3 regions of the Blastococcus sp. SYSU D00868 genome follow, and region 1 is predicted to be linked to each of the others. Evidence: riboswitches for the same ligand, from Rfam matches in the RefSeq annotation. Region 1 holds a riboswitch; each other region holds the start of a gene.

Region 1 (9,271 bases):
ACGGCGCCGACCGGGAACGCCGCCGTCCCCAGCGCCGGCTTGACGTGCATCGCCAGCGCCCCGGCCCGCGCTCCCACCCCCGCGTGCACCGCGTTCACCACGATGCCGCCGGCGTCGTCGCGGACCAGGTCCAGCGGCCGCGGCCGGCCCTCGAGCACCACCCGCGCGCCCTCGGCCGGGTCCCGCGGCAGGCCCAGCGACCCGGCGAGGTCGTTGCCCGTCCCGCGGGCGATCACCCCGAGCGGCCGGTCGGGGGACAGCGCGCCGGCGGCGTCCAGCGCCCGCACGGCCGCGTGCACCGAGCCGTCGCCGCCGATCGCGACCAGCCGCCGGTCGGGGTGCGCGCGGATGGCGTCCACGAGCTCGTCGGCATGCGAGGTCTCGACGACCGCCACGTCCGCACCGCGCCGCAGCTCGGCGAGCGCGGCCTCGACCGCCTCGTCGTCCGCCGTCCCCGCGGAGGAGTTGACGGTCACCAGCAGCCCGGCCACGGGCAGGACCGTAGACCCGCCCCGCCGCCCGCATGCGTGACCGCGTGCGCGACGGGGAAACAACAGCCGGGTGGACGACGCCGACCTGGCCGGCCTCCTGCAGGTGCCGGTGCCGATGCTGCACCGCCTGCTGGGCCGCGGCTGGCAGCGCCGGGACGACGTCGTCGACCTGCGCCCCGAGCGGCAGTGGTTCGGCACCGGCGAGCCGGTGCAGGTGCTCATCGGCGCCGACGGCCGCGACCTCGTCCTCGCCCGCCCCCGCGGCCACTGGGACGGCCCGGTCCGGCTGCGCTACGAGCCGGTCGACGACCGGCCGTTCGCGGGCGAGGACCTGCGGCTGCGCCCGGCCGCGCTCAGCGCCGCGGCGCGCGACATCGCCACCCGCCGCCGGCAGTCGTTCCGCTGGTGCCCGACCTGCCGGCTGCTGCTGCCGCCGGAGCACTTCGAGCGCTCGGCGCCGCGGTGCACCGCCTGCCAGGAGATCGTGGACGGCGTCGCGTCCTGAGCTCCCGGCGCCCGGCGGTCAGACCATCCGCAGCTCGTCGTCGTACACCCGCACGGGCACCGGCACCGTCCAGTAGCGCCGCTCCCGGGCGAACTCGACCAGCTCCTGCAGCCGCTCCCCGCCGACCCGGATCAGCCGGAACAGCGCCGGGTCGCCCTGCGCGACGTTCTCCACCAGGTACAGCCACGAGCGCTCCGGGTCGTCCCGGGCCGCGACGTACTGGCTGCACTCCAGCAGGAGCTCAGCGCCGCACGAGGTGGTGCCGCACGCCTTGACCGCGATGATGCGGTCGCCGCGCACCACCCCGTCGGCGGCCTCGTCCCGCCGCGCCTGCCGGCCCTCCGCGAGCTCCCGCTCGATCACGTACTCGATCGCCGCGTCCTCGATCTGTCTCGGTTCGCGCAGCTCGGTCGTCGTCATCGCGGATCCCCCTCCGGCCGACGTCCTCCCGTCCTACACCTCGATCGGGGAAACCGGAACCCGTGAGCCCGGAACGGTGCGACCGGGAGCAGCCGGGAACGGCGACGGCGCCGGCGGCCGGGCGCACCCGGCCACCGGCGCCGCCGCGCCGGAGGTGTCCGTCAGGCCGCGATCGCGGCCTCGGTGGGCAGGTCCTCCTTCTTGGCGCGGATGAGCACGACCGCCAGGACCAACGCGACCGCGAACAGCCCCGCCGCCGTGAAGAACGCGCCCTGGTAGGCGTTCACCGACGCCTGGGCCTCGGCCGTGGCGGCGAAGGCCGGATCGGCCAGGCGCGCCGCGTTGTCCTCGAACCACCCGGTCACCGACGACGCGTAGACCGTGGTGAGGATCGCCAGGCCGAGCGAGCCCCCGACCTGCTGCGCGGTGTTCAGCACCGCCGAGGCGATGCCGGCGTCGCGCTGCTCCACCCCGATCAGCGCGGTGCTGGCCGTCGGCACGAAGGTCGCGGCCAGGCCGAGGCTCATGAGCAGCTCCGCGGGCAGCACGTCGGTGACATAGGCGCTCTCCACCCCGATCCGGGTGAGCCAGAGCATGCCGACCGTGGCGAGCGTGAGACCGACGATCATCAGCGGCCGGGGCCCCACCCGGGGCAGCAGCTGCGACACGACGCCGGCGCCGACGATGATGCCGCCGCTGAAGGGCAGGAACGCCCAGCCGGCCTCCAGGGGGGTGTAGCCGAGGGTCCGCTGGAAGTAGAGCGTCAGGAACAGGAACATCGCGAACAGCCCGGCGCCGACCAGCAGGAACAGCAGGTACGACCCGCCGCGGGTGCGGTCGAGCACCACGCGCAGCGGCAGCAGCGGGTTCGCGGTCCGCGACTCCCAGACGACGAACGCGACCAGCAGGACGGCGGCGACCACCAGGAGCGTGACGGTGACGGGGTCACCCCACCCCGCGCCCTCCTCCGCGGCCTTGGTGAAGCCGTAGACCAGGCTGACGAGCCCCAGCCCCGACAGCAGCACGCCGGGGATGTCGAAGTGCCGGTCGCCCTCGGCCCGGCTCTCGCGGACCAGCGGGATCGCGAGCACGGCCGCGGCCAGCGCGATCGGCACGTTGACGCCCAGCGTCCAGCGCCACGAGGCGTACTCGGTGAGCACGCCGCCCAGGATCAGCCCGATCGCCGCGCCACCACCCGAGATCGCGCCGAAGACGCCGAACGCCTTGGCCCGCTCCTTGGGCTCGGTGAAGGTGATGGTCACCAGCGACAGCGCGGCCGGCGCCATCAGCGCGGCGAAGCCGCCCTGCAGCGCGCGGGCGGTGTAGAGCAGGCCCTCGTTCGGCGCGATGCCGCCGAGGCCGGAGGCGATCGCGAAGCCGACGAGCGCGACGATGAACGCCCGCTTGCGGCCCATGAAGTCGGCGATCCGGCCGCCGAGCAGCAGCAGCCCGCCGAACGCCAGCGTGTACGCGGTGACGACCCACTGGAGGTTCGCGTCGCTGATGAGCAGGTCGGCCTGCAGGACCGGCAGCGCGACGTTCACGATGGACGCGTCGAGGATGATCATCAGCTGGGCGATCGCGATCACCCCGAGCGCGAGCCACCGCTTGGGGTCCGGCCCGTCGGTGACCGGCGGCGCCGGCGGCGGTTGGTCGGGTGCGATGCCACCCGCGGTGGGGGTGACGAGTCCTTCTGGTGCGGACATGGGTGGAGCCGTCCTTCCTGCGCAGGGCGCAGTGCATCGAGTGGTGGTGCGGTGCGGGACGGCCGCCGGTGCGTCGTCCCGTGCGGTGGTGCGCCCGGCGGGTCAGAGCCGGGCCTCGGATCTCAGGTGCGCGGTGCGTCAGGGAGTGGCGAGTCCTGCGCCGGCCCAGCGCAGGCAGTCGCTCACGAGCTGCAGGAACTCCTCGAAGGGCTGGTCGGGGTCCCACGCGTCGACCGCCGTGGTGATCGCGGCCAGCGCGGTGTTCAGGACCAGGGCGGTCCGCACGTCGTCGGCGTCCGGACAGCGCCGGCCCAGCCACTCGCGCAGCTCGGGCTCGAAGCCGTCACAGGCACCGCGCGCCGACCGGCACAACCCCGGGGACTGCTCGAGCAGCCGCTTCTGCAGCGGCAGCCGCTCGGCCAGGATCCGCGCCAGGCCCAACGCGAGGTCGGTCAGCGCGTCCCAGAGTGGCAAGTCGGTACGACAGTTCTCCAGCAGGTTCCGCCACTGGCGTACTTCCTCGGGGTCCAGGTCGAAGACGACGGCTTCCTTGCTGGGGAAGTAGCTGAAGAACGTCGTCCGCGAGACCCCGGCCTCGGCGGCGATGTCCTCCACGCTGACCGCGTCGAACCCGCGCTCGCCGATGAGCCGCAGCGCGGTCGCCCGGATGAGGCGCCAGGCCGCGAGCTTCTTGCGCTCCCGCAGCCCCATGACGGCGGACACGGGACAGCGCTGGGTCTGCGCATCGTCCGCCGATCTCCTCATGGGCGCCGACGCTAGACCCGAACCTGTACCCAGTACAAGTTCTTACTGCGTCCGGGTTTCGACCTCACGTCCTGTTCACCGGGCGCCGGAGCGATCCCGCATGGCGGTGGGGGGCACTCGGACGTTCCGGCAGGTCGGCATCGCCATCGGCATCGCCATCGGCATCGCCATCGGCATCGCCGCGCTCGGGTTGATCGGCGCCGTGCCGGCCTTCTCGGCGGTCCGCCCGCCGGCGGCGGTCAGGAGGCGACGACCGGCTCCTCGCCGAACCCCGCCGGCACCGGGACGGCGTAGTAGCGGCGCTTGGTCGCCTGCTCGAGCATCCGCTGCAGCGGCTCGCCGCCGAGGCGCAGCAGCCGGAACGCCGCCGGGTCGCCCTGCCCGGTGTTCTCCACGACGTAGAACCAGAACCGGTCGGGGTGGGCGCGGGCCATGTCGTACAGCCGCGACTCCAGCCACACGTCCTCACCGCGGACCGAGCCGGGGACCGCACGCACCTCCACGGTGCGGTCGCCGCTGACGACGTCGCCGGGGGTGCGGCTGCCGCGGACGTCGCGGGCCGCCCGGCCCGCCGCCGCCTCCTGCGCGAGGACGAACGCGATCGCCGCGTCCTGCACCGCCGTCGGGTCGGCGGAGTGCTCCACGATCGGGGTGTCGGTGAGGAACATCGCTGCTCCGCTGGGTCTCGGCGGGGTGGACGCAGTGGTCCTACACCCGCCGCCGCGCCGGGAGGCGGGAGTTCGTCGCGCTACGTCACGGACGGGCCCGCCGGGCGGCGCGGCGTCCGCGCGTGGTCGCGCAGCGTCACGCCGGCCGGGCGCCGGCCACCCGGGCGGGGGAGCGCGTCACCCGTCGTCGTGGTCCCGGCCCGGTCCGGCGCATGCCCGCGCGCGGGCGGGGGAGGACCGTCGCCGACAGCACCACCTGGGGGAGGACACCGTGCCCAACGACGTGAACCCGATGCCTCGACCCGGCCTCGCGACCGGGAGCACCTGCTCCCGGCGGGCGGCCGGGCACTCGCCGCACCGGAGCACGATCCTGCTCTGCCACACCGGCGGGCTCGCCGACTGGCGGCCGGTGTTCGTCCTCGGGGTGGACGACGACGTCGTCACGCTGGCCGACGGCGACCGGCTCGCCCGCTACCGCAACCACGCGCCGACGACGCTGGCGCGGGCCGTGGTCGAGGCCGGGCCCGAGGCGCACCTCAACACCCGGTTCGGCTACCTGTTCCTGACCTCGTGGCCGCGCGACCCGGACGCCGTGTTCTCGCTGGCCCCCGCCGACCAGCCGCATTCCCCCTGCGGCTGAGCGCCCCGGGGCCCCGGCCGCGACGGCGCGGACGGGGCTCCGGGGAGGTGCTCACCAGGCGGGGCGGGCCGATCCGACGTAGCCGGGCACCGATCCGGCCCAGACCACCTTGACGGGCTGACCGTAGGTCGAGGCGTGGACCATCATCCCGTTGCCGATGTACATGCCGACGTGGCCGACCGGGCTGTAGAAGAACAGCAGGTCACCGGGCTGCATGTGCCACAGGCTGACGGGCAGGCCGATCCGCGACTGCATGCGCGAGGAGTGCGGCAGGTTGATGCCGGCGGACCGGTAGGCGTACTGGACCAGCCCGGAGCAGTCGAAGCTGTTCGGGCCGGCGCCGCCCCAGGCGTAGGGCTTGCCGACCTGGGCCAGCGCGGTGTCGACCGCCCGCTGGGCCGCCGGGGTCGGCGCGGCGTAGCTCGGCACCGACGCGGGCACCGCCGCCGGGACGGCGGCGGGCACGGTGGCCGGGACGGCGGCCGGCACGGCGTTGGCCGAGGCGACGGACGGGGTCAGCGCGAGACCGGCGCCGGCCGCCAGGGCGACGACGGCGGCTCGGGCGGAGCGGGGCATGCGGGCGTGCGAGGACGTGCGGACGATCGCCATGGACGGCGGGTTCTCCTTGTTCTCCGGATCCGCCTACCGGGTTAGCTGTCGGGTTCGGACGCGGGAATCGCCCGGCCCCGCCCGGACGACGACGTCCGAGCGCAGGCTTCACCCCAGTGCTCACCGTGGGTCCCCGGCCCGGGCGGGCGCTGCGGCCCGTGCCCGGTTCGGCGGGTCCGCCGGGTGTCGCCAGCTCTTCAGCGACGGGTTGTGGCCCCGACGGACGCGATGACCGTAGGACCGCCCCTTCCGCCCCACATCCGGGCGAGCGGGGCCGGACACGCCTGGCGACCGCGTCCGGTTCCGTGGCGTGTCAGCGTCCCGAACCCCGGCCTGACCTGGGCGGACCTGCGCGTATCGAGACCCGCCGGCCCGCGCCGCGCGGGGCGGCACGCCGATCGCCGACACGCCGCACCGGCACCACCCAGCGTCACCGGCCGTTGGGCAGGACGTCGCCGGAGTGCACCCGGCGGTTGATCCGATCCCCGACCGGGCATCGACGGTCCGACGGACCCGAGACGGTCCAGCGACACGACACGGTCCACGACAGGAGGAGATCCCAGATGGCCGGCATGTTCCGGAAGCTCATCGCCTCGGGCGTTGCGGCGAAGCTCGTCCAGGAGGCGCGCAAGCCGCAGAACCAGGAGAAGATCAAGCAGATGATCGCCAAGATCGGCGAGCAGAACAAGAAGCGCGGCGGCGGCGCCGGGCGCGGGCGCGGGCCCGTGCACTGATCGACCGCACCTCGCGCAGCGACCCCCGTCCGGCACCCGCCGGGCGGGGGTCGCTGCGCGTCAGGCGGGCGTGCGGTCGCGCACGTAGAGGCCGGGCGCCGGGTCGAGCACCGGGTGCCGGACGCTGCCCAGCTCGGCCGGCGCCGGCACCCGCGGCCCGGAGCGCACCGCCGTCCAGTCGGCCCACGTCTCCCACCAGCTGCCGATCCGCTCCTCGGCGCCGGCCCGCCACTCCTCGGGGTCGGCGACCGTCTCGCCGCCGACCCAGTGCCGGGCCTTCGGGTTGCCCGGCGGGTTGACCAGGCTCTGGATGTGGCCGCCGTTGCTCAGCACGAACGTGCTCGGCCCGGACAGCAGCCGCGTCGTCCGGTAGCAGCCGCGCCACGGGGTGAGGTGGTCGGTGACCGCGCCGGTGACGAACGTCGGCACGGTGATCTCGCCGAGGTCCACCGGGGTGCCGAGCACGGTCACCGCGCCGGGCTGGACGAGGGTGTTGTCGCGGAAGATCCGCAGGAACTGGTCGTGCAGCCGGGCGGGCAGGTTGGTCGCGTCGGCGTTCCAGGCCAGGACGTCGAAGGCCGGCACCGGCTCGCCCTGCAGCCACTGGTTCACCAGGCCGTCGAAGACCAGGTCGCCGGGCTTCATGAGGCTGAACACCGACCCCAGCGACCTGCCGCCGAGCACGCCGCGCGCCCGCGACACCCGCCGGGCCAGGCCGGTCACGAACTTGCCGGCGAAGGCGCCGATCGGGGCGCGCTCGCCGAAGTCCAGCAGGGTCACGCCGTAGGCGGCGCTGTGCACGCTCGCGTCGTCCATCGCCGCGAGGTGGTTGAGCAGCAGGGTCTGCAGGATGCCGCCGGCGCAGAACCCGACCGTGTTGACGTCGGGGGAGCCGGTGACCTGCCGGACCACCGACACCGCCCGCCGCAGCCGCTCGGTGTAGGTGTCCAGGTCCCAGTGCGCGTGCTGCCTGCCGGGGTTGCGCCAGCTGACGATGAACGTCGAGAAGCCGCGGCCGACGGCGTGCTCCACGAAGCTGCGCCCCTCGCGGAGGTCGAACAGGTAGTAGCGGTTGATCACCGGCGGGATGACGAGCAGCGGGCGGGCGTGCACCTCGGCCGTCGTCGGCGCGTACTGGATGACCTCGACGACGTCGTCCCGGTAGACGACGGCGCCGCGGCTGGTCGCGAGGTTCCGGCCGACGGTGAACGCGGCCGGGTCGCACAGCGCGGGCATCCCGCCGTTGCTCCGGACGTCCTCCAGCATCCGGCCGAGCCCGCGGACGACGCTGGCGCCGCCGGTGTCCAGCGCCCGCTTCAGCGCCGCCGGGTTGCCGGCGAGGGTGTTGGTGGGGGACGCCGCGGCGGCCAGGGCACGCACCGCGAACCGGGCCCGCTCCACCTCCCGCCAGCCCGCGCCGCTCGCCTCGTACCGGTCGACCAGCCGGTCCAGCGAGGCCGACCACGCGAGGTAGCCCTGGCCGAGCCGGCGGTAGCCGGGGTGGTCACGCCAGGCCGGGTCGGCGAACCGCTCGTCCGCGGTCGGGGCCGGCTCCCGCTCCAGGCCCAGGCCGATCGCGGCGAGCTCGCGGCTCAGCCGCACGGTCTCCGCGCCGAGCGCGCGGGAGCCGGCGAGCGCCGTGCCGCGGCGCGAGCGGGGGGTGGCGGTCTCCCGGGCGGGCGTCACCGCCGGGGTGCGGGTGGTCGCTGCGGTCGGTGGGTGCTGGACTGCGGTCACGGCGCCTCCGTCTCGTCGGTGCCACGAACGCTAGGGACGCCGGGCCTCCTCCGACCGGGCCTTTGGACCCGGCCGGAGGAGGGGATGCGTCACACGTGTGGTAGAGGCCTCACGGGCGGCCGGCGTGGGCGACGCCCACCTCGGTGGCCAGCAGCACGGCCTCCCGTGCCGGGGCGCGGTTGTGCTCGTAGAAGTCCGGCGCGCAGCACATGAGCAGCGTCGTGCCGTCCTCGCCGCCGAGCATGCAGGCGAAGACGCCGAGGCCCTCGGGCGCGGGCACCGACTCGACGATCGACCCCTCCGGCGAGATCCGCGCGACCCGGCCGCCGACGGCGTCGGCCGACCAGATGTGGCCCTCGGCGTCCAGCGCGCAGCCGTCCGGGGCGACGGTGACCTGGCCGAGCACCTCCTCGGTGGTCCGGCCGGTGACCTCGGGTCCCAGCGACGCCCACACCCGCCTGTTGGACAGCCCGCCGTCCCCGTCCAGGTCGAACGCGGTGTACCGGTTGCCGAGGGTCTCGCCGACGACCAGCGTGTCGCCGTCGGGGGTGATGACGGCGCCGTTGGGGAACTGCAGCCCGTCGGCGACCACGTGCACCGAGCCGTCGGGGTCGACCCGCTTGAGCGTCGCGGCGTGCGCGTCGCCGCCGCCCATCAGGTCGAAGCCGAAGTCGCCGACGAACACCCGGCCCTGCCCGTCGACGACCAGGTCGTTGAGGTGCCCGCCGCAGTGCCCGGCGAGGTCGGCGTACGTGGACAGCTCGCCGTCGGCCCAGCGCAGCAGGCGGCGGTCCCTCATCGAGACGACGACCAGCGACCCGTCCGGCAGCCAGCCCAGCCCGGACGGCTGCCCCTCGACCTCGAACAGGACGGTCTCCTCGCCGTCCGTCGTCACGCGGCTCACCGTGTGCCGGTAGAAGTCCGACACCCACCAGGTGCCGTCGCGCCAGCGCGGGCCCTCGAAGAAGGCGCCGCCGCTCAGGACCGTCCGAAGTT
Region 2 (9,271 bases), on a different contig from region 1:
CAGGGCGGCGTCGTACTCCTCCCAGCCGGGCGAGCGGGAGGCCAGGACGACGAGCGACCCCGGCGGGCGGCGGGCCAGCAGCGCGGCGACGAAGGTCTGGATGCCCCCCTGGCGCGGCGGGAAGTCGTTCGTGACCACCAGGGTGCGGGTCACGGCTCCCCCGCCCGCAGCCAGTCCTCGGCGAAGGCGACCCGCTGCGCCGACGTCGGGTGCGACCCGAAGAACCAGTGCCACGCCGCCGGCGGGTCGGGGTCGGACAGGTTGGTGGTCGCCAGGCGCTCCTGCATGGCGATGAACGCCCCGGCGTCGCCGGTCAGCTCCAGGGCGTGCAGGTCGGCGCGGGCCTCGATCTGGCGGGAGACGAGGTTCTGCACCGGCGTGGCCAGCAGGGTGCCGACGGAGACCAGCAGCAGCGCCAGCGGCACGACGCGCGCGTCCGCCGGCGACCGGGCCCCGGCCCGGCGCAGCAGCGGGGTCCAGGTGAGCAGCCAGCCGAGCCCGGCGACGGCGGCGGCCGCGCCGAGCGCGCCCATCAGCGTCCCGGTGAGGACGTCGTCGGTGGCCACGTGCCCCAGCTCGTGGGCGACGATCGACTCGATCTCGTCGTCGGGCAGCTGGGTCAGCAGCGTGTCGTAGAGGACGATCCGGCGGGTGCTGCCGAAGCCGGACACGTAGGCGTTCAGGGACGTCGTCCGGCGGGAGGCGTCGGAGACCAGCACGTCCTCGACCGGGGTGCCGTTCTCCTCGGCCAGCTCGAGCAGGTCGGTGCGCAGCTGGCCGGCCGGCAGCGGCTCGAAGCTGTTGAACGCCGGCTCGATGACCACCGGGTAGAGGAACGAGCCGACGACGACGAGGGCGGCGGCCGCGCCGGCCGCCCACGCCCACCAGGTGCGCGGCGCGCGGCGGGCCAGCCAGACGAGCACCAGCAGGGCCAGCGCCGTCAGCGCCGCGTCGATCGCCAGGGAGACCGCGACGTCGCGCAGCCACAGCGGCCAGCTGCGGGTCGACAGCCCGTAGCGGTGGCGCACCACCTCGCCGTAGACGCCGATCGGCAGGGTGACCAGCCGGCCGACCGCCATGAGCGCCAGCGTCCCGAGCAGCACCTGCCAGGCCCACCCCCCGCCCAGCGGCCGGGCGACGGCCTGCACCAGCCGGGCGCCCAGCCGGGTGAGCCCGAGCACGGCCGCGACGGCCAGCCCCAGCACCAGCGAGGCCAGCGATGCCGGCCGGATCGCCGCGGCGAAGGACTCGGCCCGCTCCACGGCCGCGGCGGGCAGCCCGGCGCCGGGGTCGGGGGGCGTGGGGCCGCCCGGGAGGTCGGGCAGCAGGGACCACGGCGTCCGCAGGACGACGACGAGGACGAAGGCCGCACCGAGGACGACCGCGGCCACGAGCGCGGCCCGGCGGGCGGACACGCCCCCGAGCTTAGAAGGAACGGGCCGGTGACCCGAGAGGGTCACCGGCCCGTGGCTCCCTCGCAGGGGCCCACCGCGAGCCTGCGCGCGGTGGGGGCGAGGGGGTTCCTCGTTCAGACGATGCGGCGCATGGCGGTGATCCCGCCCATCGAGTCGACGCCGACCACCTTCACCGGCTGGCCGGAGGTGGAGGCGTGCACCATCTGGCCGTTGCCGACGTACATCGAGACGTGGCTGACCGGGCTGTAGTAGAAGATCAGGTCGCCCGGCTGCAGCTCGGAACGCGAGACGGCGGTGCCCATCTGCGACTGCATGCGGCTGGAGTGCGGCAGGCTGACGCCGGCCGCGGCGTAGGCGTACTGCGTGAGGCCGGAGCAGTCGAAGGAGTTCGGCCCACCGGCGCCCCACACGTAGGGGTCGCCGACCTGGGCCAGGGCGGTGTCGACGGCGACCTGCGCGGCGCCGCTGGCGGCCACCGGACGGGCCACCGCGGCCGGCGCCACGGCCTGGCCGGTGTGGGCCACCTGCGCCTGCTGCACCTGCTGCCGCTGCTCGGCGGTCAGCCGGTCGTACTGCGCCCGGTAGTCGGCGATGTCCGACTCCAGCCGGTCCTCCTGGGCGCTGAGGTCGTCCAGCGTCTGCTGGGCGGCGGCCTCGGCGGCGTCGGCGTCGGCCTGCGCCTGCGCGGCCTCCTCGGCGGCCGCCGACACGTCGGCGAGGACCCCGGTGGTGTGCCCGGCGATCTGGTCGAGCATCGCGAGGCTGCTGACGAAGTCCTCGGCCGAGTCGCTGGTCATCAGCAGGTCCAACGTGGCCAGGCTGTCGTCGGCGCCGGTGTAGGCGCTGCGGGCGACCTGGCGGATCTGCCCGTCCAGCGCATCCAGCTGCGCCGCGGTCTGCTCGACCTGCTCGCGGGCCTCGGCGACGGCGAGCTGCTGCAGGGCGAGGACCTCGCGGGCCTCGTTGACCTGCTCGGCGACGACCTCGAGCTGGTGGTCGGCCTCGGCGACGAGCTGGGCGGCCTGCTCCGGCGTGGTCGCCGTCGTCGGGTCCGCGGCGGCCGTGCCCGGCAGGGCGGTGATCGTCAGGGCGGCGGTGGTCCCCAGGAGCACCCCGCGGCCGAGCCGGCGGGAGCGGGAGGTGCGGTACCCGGCGGGGGATCCGGGGGGGAGCTGTTCTCGTGCATGCCCCAGGGCGGGGCGAGGCGTCGCCACGGTCGGCGGCTCTCCGTTCTTCCTCAGCAACCGCCTACCGAGTTAGCTGACGGGTTCGGGCTGGGAAGACGTGCCCTATCTCCGCACGCCGCGAACGGCGCACGGGAGAACTCACCCCAGTGCTGCGGTGGGTCCCCGGCTCACCTCGACCCCGACGCCGCCTGCGAGGCGACGCCGACACCTGCGGTGACTCGGCGGTGTCCGGCCGAGGTCACCCCGGATCAGGTGACGACCTCCCGGTCGGACGCGCTCACCGTACGGACGTGATGCAGTTGTGACAAACGTGACCTGCGGGTTCTGTGGGAATTGCCACGATCCGCAGGCCCGTCACTGCGCTCGGTCACCGACACGGCGGCCCCGGGCACCGTCAGCCGATGCGCCGCGAGCCACCGGGCTCCTCCCCGGATGCCGGCCGGTGCCGCAGCGGGGGCACCAGACCGCCCTCGGCGAGGGCGCGGACGGCGCGCCGCTCCACCTCGTCCAGCTCCACGACCACGCCGGGGCCGGCGGCTCCGGTCGCGGTCTCCTCCTCGGCCGGGCGCGCCGCCCGGCGGGTCCTCGGCACCACGGCCGGGTCGGTGCCCTGCCACCCCGGTGGGGCTCCCAGCAGCACCGTGACCACGCAGTCGGCGCAGCCGGTACCGCGGGCGGTGCAGGTGTCGCAGTCGATGAGCATGGCCGCTCTCCTCCCGGTCCTCTCGTCGGTCTGGCGCGAACGTAGGCACGCCCACCGACAGTTCCGGTCAGGTGCCGGCGAACTCCCAGTGCCAGGGCTCCTCGCGGCCGTTGCCGGGGTCGGCCCAGGTCGGGTGCAGCCAGCCGAACCGGCCCGCGTTGGCGACCATCCACTGGTACTGCGGGGTGCCGAAGGTCTGGATGCCGCCGCAGAGGTCGACCGCCAGCCCCCAGCCGTGGTTGCTGGTGCCGGGGACGGCGGCCAGCGCCGGCTTCTGCCCGTACAGCCGCACCTGGCTGGCGTAGGTGCGGTAGGAGTCGGTGATGCAGATCGGCGTCCCGAACGCGGCCGCGAAGGCCGAGCTCATCGCGCGGTAGGCCGCCGCCGCGTCGCAGCGCAGCGCGTGCGACCCGGCGCCGATGTCGCACAGCGCGCTCGGCGGGATCAGCCCGTTCGGGTAGCCGCCCCACGAGCGCGCCCCGTCGAAGCTCGGCGGGTAGACGGTGTTACCGCACTCCACCCGCAGCGCACCGCCGGTGGGCCCGGGGGCCGGCTCGGCGGGGCGCTGGCCGAGGCTCGGCCGGCCGATCATCAGGACCTGGTCGGTCGGCAGGGAGCGGACCACCACCGCCCCGGCGCGCGCGTCGGCGGCCAGCATCGAACGGGTGTCGAGGGCCAGGCCGACGTGGCCGAGGCCCGACTCCGGCGTCCCCAGGAAGACCAGGTCCCCGGGCAGCACGTCCTCGGCCGCGATCGGCCGGGTGATCGCGAACAGGCCGGCCTGGTCGGCCGGCAGCTCCACCCCGGCGGCCCGGTAGGCCGACTGCACCAGCGACCCGCAGTCGTAGGACTCCGGCCCGGCGGTGCCCGGCGCGTACGGCAGGCTCAGCTGGTCCATCGCCGTGCTGACCGCCGTGAGCACCTCGCGCGGGAGCACCAGCAGCGACGTCGGCTGGCGCGGCAGCTGGGCGGCGCCGGCCTGGGCGCCCCCGGTGGCCGAGCCGACCGGCACCAGCCCGCCGGGCAGCCCCGCGGCGGGGTCGAGCAGCTCGGCGGCCGGCGGCGCGGCGACCCCGGCCGCCACGAGCTCGTCGAGGTAGGCGCGCCAGTTGGCCGCGGTCTGCTCGTTGACGCGGACCTGCTCGGACTGCAGCTGGGCCAGCTGCCGGTCCACGTCGCCCAGCGCGGCGTCCAGCTCGCTGGTCACCGCCGAGGCGGCGTCCTCCAGCGCCTGGACCTCCGCCGCGACCTGGTCGGCGCGCGCCTGCGCCTGCGCGAGGGCGGCCGCGGCGCGGTCGCGCTCGGCCACCGCCGCCTGCCGCTGCCGCTCGGCCGCGGTCACCACCTCGGCGGCGTGCGCGTCCACCGCCTCCAGGTAGCCCAGCGCCGTGGCCATCTCCCCCGGGTCGCCGCCGCTGAGCAGCAGGGTGAGCGGCGTGAGCGCGCCGCCGTCCCGGTAGACCGCCGAGGCGTACTCGGCGACGACGTCCTGGTAGCCGGCCAGCTCCTCCTCGACGCCGGCGACCTCGGCCTCGGCCTGCGCGGCGGCGTCCCGGGCGGCGGTCAGCGCCTCCTGCGCCGCGACGACCTCGCCCTGCCGGGCGAGCAGGTCCGCCTGCACGTCCGCGGCCCGGCGCTGCAGCTCGTCGAGCGCCTCGCTGTCCAGGACGCCGGAGGTGCCGCCGGGCTGGTCGCTCGGGTCGGCCGCGGCCGGCGCGGCGAGCGGGCCGGCGAGGCCGACGACCGCCGTCGCGGCGACGGCGGCGAGCAGCACCGACGGACGACGTGCGCGCCACCGGGAGCGCTGGGGCATCGGTCACCTCTCCTGCGTCGGGGCCGTCGGCGACCCCGCGGCAGGATGGTGTCCCGTCCGCGGCCCCGCCGCCACCCCGACCTGGGGGTTCGCCCGGGCGGGCGACGCCCCCCACCCTGAGGTGGGGCCCCCGCCCGGGCCCCGGCGCCGGCGGGGGTCCCGGCGTGGGTCCCGGAGACTGTCGGTGGGCCGACCTACCGTCCGCCGCGTGCCGCCTCTCCCCGCCACCCCCGCCGGGTGGGTGCCCCGGGCCGGCGCCGGGGGCCGCGACCTGGCGCCCCGCTTCGACCCGGGCCCGCGGTACGTGCAGGGCACCATCGAGGAGCTCGGCACCCCGCTGTCGGAGGTCACCTTCGTGGTGGTCGACCTGGAGACGACCGGCGGCTCGCCGCGGGACAGCGCGATCACCGAGATCGGCGCCGTGAAGGTCCGCGGCGGCGAGGTCCTCGGCGAGTTCCAGACGCTGGTCGACCCCGGCCGGGAGATCCCGCCCTACATCAGCGTGCTGACCGGCATCACCACGACGATGGTCGCCGCCGCGCCGCGCATCGGCGCCGTGCTGCCCGGCTTCCTGGAGTTCGCCCACGGGGCCGTCCTGGTCGCCCACAACGCCCCCTTCGACCTCGGCTTCCTCCGGGCCGCGTGCGCCGAGAACGGCATCCCGTGGCCGGCCGCGGCCTCGGTCGACACCGCCGTCCTCGCCCGCCGGCTGCTCAGCCGCGACGAGGTGCCCAACTGCAAGCTGGCCACCCTGGCGCCCTACTTCTCCGCCGCCACCGACCCCTGCCACCGCGCGCTGGCCGACGCCCGCGCGACCGTCGACGTGCTGCACGGGCTGTTCGAGCGGCTGGGCCCCCTGGGCATCACCTCGCTGGAGGAGCTGACCGGGCTCACCCGGCAGGTCGACCCGGAGCGGCGCCGCAAGCGGCACCTGGCCGACGACGTGCCCGGCGGCCCCGGGGTGTACGTCTTCCGCGGCCCGAAGGACGAGGCGCTCTACGTGGGGACGTCGAACGACCTGCGCAGCCGCGTGCGCAGCTACTTCACCTCCAGCGAGCAGCGCAGCCGGATCACCGAGATGGTCGCGCTGAGCCGGCGGGTCGAGGCGATCCCGTGCGCGCACGACCTGGAGGCCGCCGTCCGCGAGCTGCGGCTGATCGCCGAGCACAAGCCGCGCTACAACCGCCGCTCGCGCTTCCCGGAGCGGGCGCTGTGGATCCGGCTGACCGAGGAGGTGTTCCCCCGGCTGTCCGTCGTCCGGCGGGTCCGCCCGGGCGCCGGGGTGTTCCTCGGCCCCTTCCCCGACCGCCGCGCCGCCGACGCCGCCGCGGCCGCCATCCACGAGTCCCTGCCGCTGCGGCAGTGCACGTCCCGCCTGTCGCTCAAGGTGCTGGGCACCGCGTGCGCGCTGGCCGGCATGGGCCGCTGCGGCGCGCCGTGCACCGGGGCGCAGTCGGTCGAGGAGTACGGCGCGATCGCCGGGGTCCTGCGGGCCGCCGTCGCCGCCGACCCCGAGGCGCTGCTCGACCCGCTGCTGGCCCGGGTCGACCGGCTCGCCGCCGAGGAGCGCTACGAGGACGCCGCGGTCCTGCGCGACCGGGCCGCCGTCCTGGTGCGGGCGGTGCGGCGGCGGCAGCGGCTGGAGTCGCTGGCGGCGGTGCCGCAGCTGGTGATCGCCCGCCCCGACGGCGCGGGCGGCTGGCACCTGTCCGTCGTCCGGCGGGGGCGGCTGGTGGCCGCCGGCGGGGCGCCGCGGGGCTCGTCGGTCCGGCACACGCTGGCCGGGCTCCTGGCCACCGCCGAGACCCCGCTGGGGCCCGACGGGGAGCTGGCCGCCACGGTCGACGAGACCGAGCTGGTGCTGCGCTGGATGGAGAAGCCCGGCACCCGGCTGGTGGAGGTCGACGGCACGCTCGCCTGCCCGGTGCCCGGCACCGGGCACTACAGCGCCTTCCTGGACCGGGTGGAGGCGGGCCGCCGCGAGCGCGAGCCCTTCGCCGACGGCCGGGCCCTCGGCACCCGGGCACGGCCGGACCGGGTCTCCCCCGGTGGCGGCGGACCCGGCGGACGGGTCCCGCCCCGGCTAGCATCCCCGGCGTGATCACCGCCATCGTCATGATCGACGCGGCCACCGACGCCATCCCCGAGGTGGCCCAGGCCGTGGCCGACCTCGACGGCGTGAGCGAGGTCTACTCCGTCGCCGGTGACACCGACCTGATCGCCGTCGTGCGGGTGCGGGAGTTCGACCAGATCGCCGAGGTGATCGCGGGCCGGATCAACAAGGTCCCCGGCGTCCTGGAGACCGACACGCACATCGCCTTCCGGTCCTACTCCCGCCACGACCTCGAGGCGGCCTTCTCCATCGGCTTCGACACCGCCGACTAGCCGCAGGACTAGCGCGGCGGGGCCACCTCGCGGCTGACGGTCACCCAGCGGTCGAGCAGCGCGGCCGCGCGGCCGTCGTCCACCGCCGCCGCGGCCCGCTCCAGGCCCGCCGCCAGGGCGGCGGCGAGGTCCGCGCCGACGCCGGCGTGGGCGGCCAGCGCCGCGGCCGCGTTGAGCAGGACGGCGTCGCGCACGGGCCCCGGCTCCCCGCCCACCACCCGGCGGAACACGTCGGCGTTGAACGCCGGGTCCCCGCCGCGCAGCGCGCCGACCGACGCCGGCGCGATGCCCAGCGCGGCCGGGTCGACCCGCTCGGGCGTGACCGTGCCGTCGGCCACCACCCACACCGACGACGTCGTCGCGGTGGTGAGCTCGTCCAGGCCGTCGTCCCCGCGGAACACCAGCGCGCGCATGCCCCGCTCGGCCAGCACCGCCGCCAGGACCGGCGCCATCCGCGGGTCGGCGCAGCCGATCGCGGCCGCGACCGGCCGGGCCGGGTTGGCCAGCGGCCCGAGGAAGTTGAAGACCGTGCCGATACCCATCTCACGGCGCGGCGCCCCGGTGAAGCGGAAGCCGGGGTGGAAGACCGGCGCGAAGAAGAAACCGATCCCCGCCTCGGCCACGCAGCGGGCGACGGCCGGCGCCGGGAGGTCGATGACCACGCCCAGCGCCTCCAGCACGTCCGCGGCGCCGGAGGACGACGACGCCGCCCGGTTGCCGTGCTTGGCGACGGGCACCCCGGCGGCCGCGGTCACCACCGAGGCCATCGTCGAGATGTTGACCGTGTGCGCGCCGTCCCCGCCGGTGCCCACGATGTCGACGCACTCGCCGGCCAGTTCGACCGGGGTGGCGCGGGCCAGCATCGTCGTGGCCAGGCCGGCCACCTCCGCCGGCGACTCCCCCTTGGCCCGCAGCGCGACCGCGAACGCGGCGATCTGCGCCGCGGTCGCCTCGCCGGCCATGATCTCCCGCATCGCCCAGGCGGCCTCGTCCTCGGAGAGGTCCTCCCGGGCCAGGAGCCGGGTGAGCAGGGCCGGCCAGGTGGGCGCGCCCACGGCGCTCAGCGTCGGACGGTGGGCACGCCCACCTGCGCGCGCAGCACGTCGGCGACGACGCGCGGCGCGGTCAGCGGGTCGATCGGCATCGGCAGCGTCGCGTCCGCCTGCGACCAGTGCGCCAGCCAGCGGTCGGGCTGCCGGGCGATGAGCACGCACAGCGCCGGGCAGTCGGCCACCTCGAGCTTGAGCTGGCGCGCCAGCGCCATCCCGCCGGTGGGCTGGGACTCCCCGTCGAGCAGGCAGAGGTCGATCCCGCCCTCGTCGACCGCCGCGACGACGTCCTCCCCCGTGTCGCAGTCGACCCACGTGATCGGGCCCACGTCCGCCGCGGGCCGGCGGCCCACCGCGGTGCGGACGGCCTCGCGGACCTCGGGCCGGGAGCTGTAGACCAGGACGGTGGCCGGCACGGCCTCGCTGGTGGCGGGAGCGCTCACGCCGGGGAGCCTAGTGCCCGGCGGGCGCCGACCGGGCCCACCTCCGGATCGATCTCGAGCCGGTCACGGACCGCCACGCCCGTCGACCCACGGTCGTCGGCGTCGGCGCGCGATGCCATGATGACCGGGTGACAACGGCTCCCGTCGCGAGCGGCACCTTCGACACCTCGCGGGTGCACTCCCTGACCCGACCGAACATGGTCAGCGTCGGCACGATCGTCTGGCTCTCCAGCGAGCTGATGTTCTTCGCCGGCCTGTTCGCCATGTACTTCACCG
Region 3 (9,271 bases), on a different contig from region 1:
GGCAGCCGCAGCGACAGCACCCCGACGCGCGCCGAGCCGTCGAGCATCGGGAGGAACAACCGCACCGACCCGTCGGGCTGCCGGTGCTCGACCGGTTCGTCGGTGGCGAAGGCGCGGCCGGCCGGGCTGCCGTCGATCGGCGTCCGCTCGCCGGTGAGGCCCTCGCCCTCCAGGGGCTGCAGGTGCCGCTGGTCGTAGTCCTGCAGGAAGATCGCGACGTCGCTGCCTCCGGCCGCCCGGACCTCCTGCGCCACCAGCGGCCCGACCAGCCGCGGCGGGCTCAGGTGGGCCCGGTCGAGCAGCGAGCCGAGCAGCGCCTCACCCACGCTCTCCACCACCGGCCGGTCGCCGTGGACCGGCCGGAACCCGACCGGCGGCGCGTCCTCCTCGTCTGCCGCTGTCACCGTCCGACCATGCGCGCCCGCCTCCGCGGGCAAACGTCCCGCCCGGAGATCAGGACGGATCGAGGGCGACCTGGGTGACCCACGGGTCCGGTCCTGTCCGGCCCGCGGTGGGCAGGAGCGACGCGCCTGCCCACGGGTTTGCCACGCCGTGAGCAGCGGGCACCTGCGGCGCCATGCAGCCAGCCGGCACGGATGCCGAGATCTCCCTGACCGTCGACGGCCAGCAGCACCGTTTGACCGTCGACACCCGCACGACGCTGCTCGATGCGCTGCGCGAGCGGCTGGGCAACACCAGCCCGAAGAAGGGCTGCGACCACGGCCAGTGCGGCGCCTGCACCGTGCTGCTGGACGGCGACCGGGCGCTCAGCTGCCTGGCGCTGGCCGTCGCGCACGACGGCGCCGAGGTCACCACCGCCGACGGCCTCGCCGGCGACGACGGGCTGCACCCGGTGCAGCAGGCGTTCCTCGACCGGGACGCCCTCCAGTGCGGCTACTGCACGCCGGGCCAGGTCTGCTCCGCCGTCGGCCTGCTCGACGAGGTCCGCCGCGGCTGGCCGAGCCACGTCGGCGAGGACCTCACCGCCGATCCCGAGCTCACCCACGACGAGGTCGCCGAGCGGATGAGCGGCAACCTCTGCCGCTGCGGCGCCTACGCGAACATCGTCCCGGCCGTGCAGCAGGCGGGGGGCGTGCAGGCGTGAAGCCCTTCGCCTTCGCCCGGCCGGCCGACGAGGCCGAGGCCGTGCGCACCGTCGCCGCGCAGCCGGGTGCGGTCTTCCTGGCCGGTGGCACCAACCTCGTCGACCACCTCAAGCTCGGCGTCGCCCGCCCCGACCTCGTCGTCGACGTCCGCCGGCTGACCAGCCGCGAGGTCACCGACACCGCCGACGGCGGCCTGCGCATCGGCGCCGCCGTCACCAACAGCGAGCTGGCCGCCGACCGCCGGGTGCGCGAGCGGTACCCGGTCCTGGCCCAGGCGCTGCTCGCCGGGGCGACCGGGCAGCTGCGCAACCTCGCCACCACCGGCGGCAACCCGCTGCAGCGCACCCGGTGCGTGTACTTCCAGGACGTCAGCACCCCGTGCAACAAGCGGGAGCCCGGCAGCGGCTGCTCGGCCGTCGGCGGCTACACCCGCTACCACGCCGTCCTCGGCGTGCCCGCCGCCCTGCCGGACGCGGGCGACCCGGCCACCTGCATCGCCACCCACCCGTCGGACATGGCGGTCGCGCTGGCCGTCCTCGACGCGCAGGTGCAGGTGCTCGGCCCGGCCGGGGCCCGCACGATCCCGTTCGCCGAGCTGCACCGGCTGCCCGGCGACGACCCCTCCCGCGACACCGTCCTCGAGCACGGCGAGCTGATCACGGCCATCGACCTGCCCCCGCTGCCGGCCGGCGCCCGCTCGGCCTACCGCAAGGTCCGCGACCGGGCCTCCTACGCGTTCGCGCTGGTGTCGGTCGCCGCCGTGATCGCCGGCGACGACGTCCGGATCGCCCTCGGCGGGGTGGCGCACAGGCCGTGGCGGGCGGCCCGGGCGGAGGAGGTCCAGGCCGGCGGCCCGCTCACCGAGGACAGGGTCCGGCACGCCATGGAGGTCGAGCTGACCAGCGCCCAGCCCCAGCCCGGGGTGGACGGCGGCAACGGCTTCAAGATCCCGCTGGTGACCCGCACCGTCGTCGCCACCGTCCGCGACCTCACCCCGGAGGTGGCCGCATGACCGAGCTGCTGGAGCCCCGCGCGATCGGCCGCGACACCGTCCGCCGCGACGGCGAGGCCAAGGTGCGCGGCACCGCGACCTACGCCATCGAGACGCCGGTCGAGCACCCGGCGTTCGTCCACCCGGTGCAGGCCACCGTCGCCCGGGGCCGGGTCACCGCCGTCGACACCGCGGCCGCCGAGGCGCTCGACGGGGTGCTGACCGTCCTCACCCACGAGAACGCCGAGCGGCTGGCCTCCACCGACGACCGCGAGTTCGCCGTCCTGCAGGGCGACGAGGTCGCCTTCCGCGGGCAGGTCGTCGCCCTCGTGGTCGCCGAGACCTCGGAGCTGGCCCGGCAGGCCGCCGACGCCGTCCGGGTGACCTACGCCGAGCAGCCGCACGACAGCACCCTCCGGGAGGACCACCCCGAGCTGTACGCGCCGGAGCAGGTGAACGCGGGTCACGAGACCGACACCGCCGAGGGCGACGTCACCGCCGCGATGGCGACCGCGCACGTGACGGTCGAGGAGACCTACTCGACGGCGATGTACCACAACAACCCGCTCGAGCCGCACGCGACGACTGCGCTGTGGGACCCGGCCGCCGAGGTCCCGCTGACCCTGTGGGACTCCACCCAGGGCGTGCACCCCGACCGGGCCGCGGTGTGCGAGGTGTTCGGCCTCGAGCAGGAGCAGGTCCGGGTCGTCTGCCCGTACGTCGGCGGCGGGTTCGGCTCCAAGGGCACCCCGCACGCGCACGTCTTCCTCGCCGCGATGGCCGCCCGCGCGCTGCCCGGCCGGCCGGTCAAGCTCGGCCTGACCCGGCAGCAGATGTTCTCCCTCGTCGGCTACCGGACGCCGACCATCCAGCGGATGCAGCTGGCCGCCGACCGCACCGGCCGGCTGCGGGCCATCGCGATCGACGTGGTCGAGCAGACCTCGCGGATCAAGGAGTACGCGGAGCAGACCGGCGTCCCCACCCGGATGATGTACGCCGCACCCAACCGGCGGACGACGCACCGGCTGGCCCCGCTCGACGTGCCCGTGCCCTCGTGGATGCGCGCGCCGGGGGAGTGCCCGGGCATGTTCGGTCCCGAGGTCGCGATGGACGAGCTGGCCGAGCGGCTGGGCATCGACCCGGTCGAGCTGCGCATCCGCAACGAGCCCGAGGTCGACCCGGAGACCGGCAAGCCGTGGTCGAGCCGCAACCTGGTGCAGTGCCTGCGCGAGGGCGCGCAGCGGTTCGGCTGGGCCGGCCGGCCGCCGGCGCGGCACCGCGACGGCGCCTGGCTGGTGGGCACGGGCGTGGCGTCGTCGGTCTACCCGACAATGCGCCAGGCGAAGTCCACCGCGCGGATCCGCTACGCCGAGGGCCGGTACGTCGCCGAGATCGGCGCCGCCGACCTCGGCACCGGCGCCTGGACGGTGCTGCCGCAGATCACCGCCGACGCCCTCGGCGTCGACCCCGACGAGGTCGACGTGCGGATCGGCGACACCCGCTACCCGATCGCCTCGGTGGCCGGCGGCTCCTCCGGCACCAACACGTGGGGGTCGGCGCTCACGGTGGCGGCGCGCGAGTTCCGCACCAAGTACGGCCGCTCGCCGGCCGACGGCGACGAGGTCACCGGGGACGTCGACCAGGCGGCGAAGGACGACGCGCACGCCGCCTACGCCTTCGGCGCCCAGTTCGCCGAGGTGCGGGTGCACGCCGACACCGGCGAGATCCGGGTGCCGCGGCTGTACGGCGTCTTCGGGGCGGGCCGGATCGTCAACCCGCGGACGGCGCGCTCGCAGTTCCTGGGCGGGATGACCATGGGCCTGTCCATGGCGCTGCACGAGAACAGCGTCTGGGACGACCGCATCGGCCAGGTCGCCAACCACGACCTGGCCGAGTACCACGTGACCGTGAACGCCGACGTCGGCGACCTGCAGGCGCACTGGCTCGACGAGCACGACCCGTACGTCAACGCGATGGGCAGCAAGGGCATCGGCGAGATCGGCATCGTCGGGACGGCGGCGGCGGTGGTCAACGCCGTGCACCGGGCGACCGGGATCCGGGTGCGCGACCTGCCGGTCACGCTGGACAAGCTGCTGCCGGGCCTGCCCTGACCGACCGCGCTCAGACGATGCGGCGGGCGCTGTTGTAGCCGGGCATCGAGTCGACCGGCGCGATCTTCACCGGCTGCCCGTAGGTCGAGGCGTGCACCATCTGCCCGTTGCCGATGTACATCCCGACGTGGCTGACCGGGCTGTAGAAGAACACCAGGTCGCCGGGCTGCAGGTCGGCCCGGGACACCGGCGTCCCCATCTGCGACTGCATCCGGCTGGAGTGCGGCAGCGAGATCCCGGCCGCCCGGTAGGCGAACGAGGTGAGTCCCGAGCAGTCGAAGGAGTCCGGTCCGGCCGCGGCCCACACGTAGGGGTCGCCGCGCTGGGCCAGCGCGGTGTCCACCGCGACCTGCGCGGCCGGCCCGGGCGCACGCACCGCGACCGGCGCCGGCGGGGGAGCGGCGGACGCGGGGGCGGGCCGGGGTGCCTGCGGCACCGGCGCCGGGGCGGGTGCCGGCGCGGCGTCCTCCGCGGCCTGCTCCTCCGCCGCCTGCTCCGCGGCGGCCTGCTCGGCGGCGGCCTGCTCGGCCGCCGCCCGTGCCGCCGCCTCGGCGGCGGCACGCTCGGCCGCCTCGCGGGCGGCCTGCTCCTCGGCGAGCAGCCGGTCGTAGTCGGCCTGGAACGCGGCGACCTGCTCCTCCAGGCCGGCCTGCTGGGCGGTCACGTCGTCGAGCAGGTCCTGCGCCTGCGCGGCGGTGGCGTCGGCCTCGGCGCGGGCGGCCGCGGCGGCGTCGTCGGTGGCGACCGCCTGGTCGAGGACGCCGTTGTTGTGGTCGGCGATCGTCTGCAGCGTGCCCACCCGGTCGAGCAGCTCGTCGGCCGAGCCGCTGGTCAGCATCGCCTCCACCGAGCCCAGCCGGTCGCCGGTCCAGACGCTGCGGGCGACCTCGCGCACGCGGTCCCGGGCGCCGGCGAGCGCGGCCTCGGCGGCGGCGACGGCGTCGGCCGCGCGGGTCGCGTCGGCCTGGGCGGCGCGCAGCCGCTCGCGGGCCTCGTTGAACTGCTCGGTGACGACCTCCAGCTCGTGCGCCCGGTCGGCCAGCAGCGCGGCGGCCTCCTCGGAGGTGCCGGGGGCGGGGTCCGCGGGCGCGCCCAGCGCGGGGGCCGGCGCGATCGCGACGGTGCCGGCGGCGGCGAGGACGAGGAGCGTGCGGGTGCCGGGCAGCCGGCGGGCGGGGACGTGCGAGCGCGCCATGGGGCGGCGGGTTCCTCTCTTCCACGGCCGCCTACCGGGTTAGCTGACGGGTTCGGGCGGGAAGTCGCCCGGCACCGCGGCCGTCGTGGCCGCGCGTGCTTCACCCCGGGACTGCGTTGGGTCCCCGGTCCCGCGGCCGGTCTGCTGCCGGCCGCCGGTTCGGCGGCGTCCGGCCGGCCGCTCCTGGTGGAACGGGACGCACCGCCCGGACCCGGGGAACGGTAGGTGCGGGTCCCGCCGACCCGCCCGCCTGCGGAACGGATCCGTCCCGATGACCGGGGCCGGCAGCGCGCGTTCGCCACCCTGCGCAGCCGCCGTGCCCGGGACCGTGACGACGGTTGCGCCGCACATCCATCGACGCGTGCACCTGCGGGACGCCGGGTAGGCCGGGCACCACCGGCCGCCCGATCGGCGCGCCCGTCCGCCGCCGAGCCGAGGCGGCAGCCCCCGTCCCACCCACCGATGCGAGGAGCCGCTCCGTGGCGTCGTCCGAACCGGCCACCCACGAGACCCTCGGCGGGCTCGAGGTCGTCCACACCTTTGCCGGCGCGATGCCCACCGGCGTCACCGTCTCGCACACCGGCCGGGTCTTCGTCTGCTACCCGAAGTGGGGCGACGACGTGGGCTTCACCGTCGGCGAGGTGCGGGACGGCCGCGAGGTCGCCTTCCCGAGCCAGCAGCAGAACGACAACGTGAGCGACGCCGACCCCGAGCGGTTCGTGTCGGTGCAGAGCGTCGTCGTCGACCCGGCGGACCGGCTCTGGGTGCTCGACACCGGCAGCCCGATGTTCCAGCCGACCGAGCCGGGTGGGCCGAAGCTGGTCTGCGTCGACCTGAGCACCGACGAGGTGGTGCAGACGATCCTGTTCCTGACCGACGTCGCGCTCCCGACCACCTACCTCAACGACGTCCGGTTCGACCTGCGCCGCGGCGAGGCCGGGACGGCCTTCATCACCGACTCCTCCGATTCCGGACCCAACGCGGTCATCGTCGTCGACCTGGCGTCGGGGGCGTCGTGGCGGCGGCTGCACGAGCACCCGAGCACGAAGGCGGTGCCGCCGCCGGACCTGCGCATGGTGGTCGAGGGCCAGGAGTTCACCGAGCGCGCCGAGGACGGGACGACGTCGCCCATCTGCATGGGCGCCGACGGGATCGCGATCTCCGCCGACGGCGACCGGCTCTTCTACTGCCCCATGGCCGGCCGGCGCTGGTACAGCGTGTCGGTCGACGCGCTGGCCGACCGGTCGGCCGACGACGACGCCGTGGCCGCCACCGTCCGCGACGAGGGCGACAAGGGCTGCGTCAGCGACGGGCTGGAGACCGACGACGCCGGCCGCCTCTACGTGACCGACGGCGAGCACGACGCCGTGCACCGGCGGCTGCCCGACGGCAGCTGGGAGACCGTCGTGTCCGACCCGCGGCTGCTGTGGCCCGACACCATGTCGGTCGCCGCCGGCTTCCTCTACGTCACCGCCAACCAGCTGTACCGGCAGGCCAGGTACCGCGGGGGCAGGGACGAGCGGCGCAGGCCCTACGTGCTGTTCCGGACGCCGATCGACGCCGGCCCCGTCCGGCTGCGCTGAGCGGAGCCGGCCATGCCCCGCACCGACCGGATCGCCGAGCCCTGGGGGACGCGGACGCCGTACGGGCCTGTCCTACGCCCGGCTGCGCGGCGGCAGCGGCGTCCAGTGGCCGGTCGCCGACGACGCCCCCGACGGCACCGAGCGGCTGTACGCCGGCGGCCGGTTCCTGGCCCACCCCGACCACTGCGAGAGCTACGGCCGCGACCTGGTCACCGGGGCGCCGTTCGAGGAGAGCGAGTACCGGGCGCTCAACCCGGAGGGGGCGGGCGGTCCTCCGGCGGCGGAGTACGTGCCGCCGCACGAGCTGCCCGACGACGAGCACCCGTTCCAGCTGGTCACCGGGCGGACGCTGTACCACGTCCACACCCGCACCGAGACCGGCCGGGCGCCGCAGCTGCAGGCGGCCGCGCGGGAGGTGTGGGTGGAGATGTCCGCCGCCGACGCGGCCGGGACGCCGGCGCTCAGCCGAGCGCGGCCAGCAGGTCGCGGCAGGCCTGCTCGCAGCGCCGGCATGCCTCGGCGCAGACCCGGCAGTGCTCGTGCATCTCCGCGTGCTGCGCGCACTCGTCGCCGCACTCCCGGCAGGCGGTCGCGCACGCCTCGAGCACCGCCCGCGCCACGCTGGAGTCGTGACCGGCCCGGCGGGTGAGCACCCGGGCGGTGGCGGCGCAGACGTCGGCGCAGGCGGTGCAGGCCTCCGCGCACTGGATGCAGGCGTCGATGCAGGCGACGAGCGCGTCGGCGGCCGGTCCGCTGCCGGCGTGCGGGTGGGTGGCGAGCATCTGCGCGGTGACGGTCATGCGCGGGTCCCTACCCGGGCCACGCCGACGGATGCCGCTCCGCCCGGTGCAGCCGCTCGGTTGCCGCGGCTCAGTGCAGCCGGGACCGCCAGTCCGCCGGGACGCGGCCGCGCGGACCGGGCGCCGGCTGGTCCAGCGGGTGGTGCTGCGGCGGCGCGAGCGGGGCGCCGCGGACCGGGGCCTCGGCGGTGAAGTCCCAGAACCAGTCCTCGCCGGGCTCGAAGCTGCGGATCACCGGGTGCCCGGTCTGCGCGGCGTGCGCGCGGGCGTGCTGCGAGGGGGAGGAGTCGCAGCAGCCGACGTGCCCGCAGGCGGCGCACCGGCGCAGGTGGAACCACCAGCCGGCGGAGGCCTCGCACTCGACGCAGCCGGGGCCGCTGGGCGGGACGGACGGGTCGATCGCGGGCGTGGTCACGGGTGCCACCGTAGGGACGGAGGCGGTCGTGCGACAGCCTGTCGGAGCAGGCCCGCAGCGGGCTAGCGTGGACCGCCCGCCGACGCCGCCGGGCGCTCCTGTTCCGACGTCCCAGGAGGCCGCCCCCGATGAACCGCCCGGTCCTGCTCTCCGTCGACGACGACCCCCAGGTCTCGCGCGCGGTCGCCCGGGACCTCCGCCGCCGGTTCGGCGAGGACTGCCGCATCGTGCGGGCGTCCTCCGGCGCCGAGGCGATGGAGGCGCTGCGCGAGCTGAAGCTGCGCGGGGAGCCGGTGGCCGTGCTGCTGGCCGACTACCGCATGCCGCAGATGAACGGCATCGAGTTCCTCGAGCAGGCGATGGACCTGTTCCCGCGGGCCCGCCGCGCGCTGCTCACCGCCTACGCCGACACCGACGCCGCCATCGCGGCGATCAACCTGGTCGACGTCGACGCCTACCTGCTCAAGCCGTGGGACCCGCCCGAGGAGAAGCTCTACCCGGTCGTGGACACCATGCTCGACGCCTGGCGGGCCAGCCCGGCGGCGGCCGCGCAGGAGGTCAAGCTGGTCGGCCACCGCTGGTCGCCGGCGTCCTTCCGCGCGCGGGACCTGCTCGCGCGCAACGCCGTCCCGTACCGCTGGTTCAGCGTCGAGGAGCCCGAGGGACAGCGGCTGCTGGAGGCGGCCGGGGCGAGCGAGGACGACGTCCCGGTCGTCGTCACCCCCGAGGGCCAGGTGCTGCGCGCGCCGGGCGACGCCGAGCTGGCCGCCGTCGTCGGCCTGAGCGTCGACGCCCGCGAGGAGTTCTACGACCTGGTCGTGGTCGGCGGCGGCCCGGCCGGGCTCGGGGCCGCGGTGTACGGCGCCTCCGAGGGGCTGCGCACCGTGCTGGTCGAGCGGGAGGCCACCGGCGGGCAGGCCGGGCAGAGCAGCCGGATCGAGAACTACCTGGGCTTCCCCGACGGCGTCTCCGGCGGCCAGCTCGCCGACCGGGCCCGCCGGCAGGCCGGCAAGTTCGGCGCGGAGGTGCTGCTGACCCGCGACGTCGTCGCGCTGGAGACGCACGGGCCC

The links. Region 1 has a riboswitch for cyclic di-AMP ahead of ACI79F_RS11195 (NlpC/P60 family protein). Riboswitches for the same ligand answer to the same signal wherever they lie in the genome.
Region 2: it holds a riboswitch for cyclic di-AMP, as region 1 does, so the genes downstream of both, ACI79F_RS17520 (NlpC/P60 family protein) here and ACI79F_RS11195 (NlpC/P60 family protein) in region 1, are expected to answer to the same signal.
Region 3: it holds a riboswitch for cyclic di-AMP, as region 1 does, so the genes downstream of both, ACI79F_RS09070 (C40 family peptidase) here and ACI79F_RS11195 (NlpC/P60 family protein) in region 1, are expected to answer to the same signal.

What each region holds. Positions count from the first base shown of each region.
Region 1 covers NZ_JBJGZO010000010.1:67,036-76,306, reverse strand. Annotated here, with positions in the region: gene ACI79F_RS11230 (diacylglycerol/lipid kinase family protein) at 1-491, opposite strand, end outside; gene ACI79F_RS11225 (hypothetical protein) at 562-996, shown strand; gene ACI79F_RS11220 (hypothetical protein) at 1,015-1,416, opposite strand; gene ACI79F_RS11215 (MFS transporter) at 1,578-3,122, opposite strand; gene ACI79F_RS11210 (TetR family transcriptional regulator) at 3,261-3,845, opposite strand; gene ACI79F_RS11205 (protein NO VEIN domain-containing protein) at 4,127-4,555, opposite strand; gene ACI79F_RS11200 (hypothetical protein) at 4,827-5,195, shown strand; gene ACI79F_RS11195 (NlpC/P60 family protein) at 5,247-5,804, opposite strand; cyclic di-AMP (ydaO/yuaA leader) riboswitch at 5,821-5,971, opposite strand; gene ACI79F_RS11190 (hypothetical protein) at 6,368-6,538, shown strand; gene ACI79F_RS11185 (PHA/PHB synthase family protein) at 6,599-8,275, opposite strand; gene ACI79F_RS11180 (SMP-30/gluconolactonase/LRE family protein) at 8,385-9,271, opposite strand, start outside.
Region 2 covers NZ_JBJGZO010000022.1:55,454-64,724, forward strand. Annotated here, with positions in the region: gene ACI79F_RS17510 (glycosyltransferase family 4 protein) at 1-153, opposite strand, end outside; gene ACI79F_RS17515 (M48 family metallopeptidase) at 150-1,415, opposite strand; gene ACI79F_RS17520 (NlpC/P60 family protein) at 1,529-2,527, opposite strand; cyclic di-AMP (ydaO/yuaA leader) riboswitch at 2,646-2,801, opposite strand; gene ACI79F_RS17525 (hypothetical protein) at 2,997-3,305, opposite strand; gene ACI79F_RS17530 (NlpC/P60 family protein) at 3,373-5,118, opposite strand; gene ACI79F_RS17535 (DEDD exonuclease domain-containing protein) at 5,327-7,219, shown strand; gene ACI79F_RS17540 (Lrp/AsnC family transcriptional regulator) at 7,216-7,503, shown strand; gene trpD (anthranilate phosphoribosyltransferase) at 7,512-8,558, opposite strand; gene ACI79F_RS17550 (hypothetical protein) at 8,564-8,995, opposite strand; gene ctaE (aa3-type cytochrome oxidase subunit III) at 9,124-9,271, shown strand, end outside.
Region 3 covers NZ_JBJGZO010000007.1:186,178-195,448, forward strand. Annotated here, with positions in the region: gene ACI79F_RS09050 (PP2C family protein-serine/threonine phosphatase) at 1-404, opposite strand, end outside; gene ACI79F_RS09055 (2Fe-2S iron-sulfur cluster-binding protein) at 578-1,105, shown strand; gene ACI79F_RS09060 (FAD binding domain-containing protein) at 1,102-2,118, shown strand; gene ACI79F_RS09065 (xanthine dehydrogenase family protein molybdopterin-binding subunit) at 2,115-4,208, shown strand; gene ACI79F_RS09070 (C40 family peptidase) at 4,219-5,403, opposite strand; cyclic di-AMP (ydaO/yuaA leader) riboswitch at 5,437-5,532, opposite strand; gene ACI79F_RS09075 (L-dopachrome tautomerase-related protein) at 5,883-6,986, shown strand; partial or broken gene ACI79F_RS09080 (molybdopterin oxidoreductase family protein) at 7,276-7,422, shown strand; gene ACI79F_RS09085 (four-helix bundle copper-binding protein) at 7,448-7,786, opposite strand; gene ACI79F_RS09090 (UBP-type zinc finger domain-containing protein) at 7,857-8,201, opposite strand; gene ACI79F_RS09095 (FAD-dependent oxidoreductase) at 8,330-9,271, shown strand, end outside.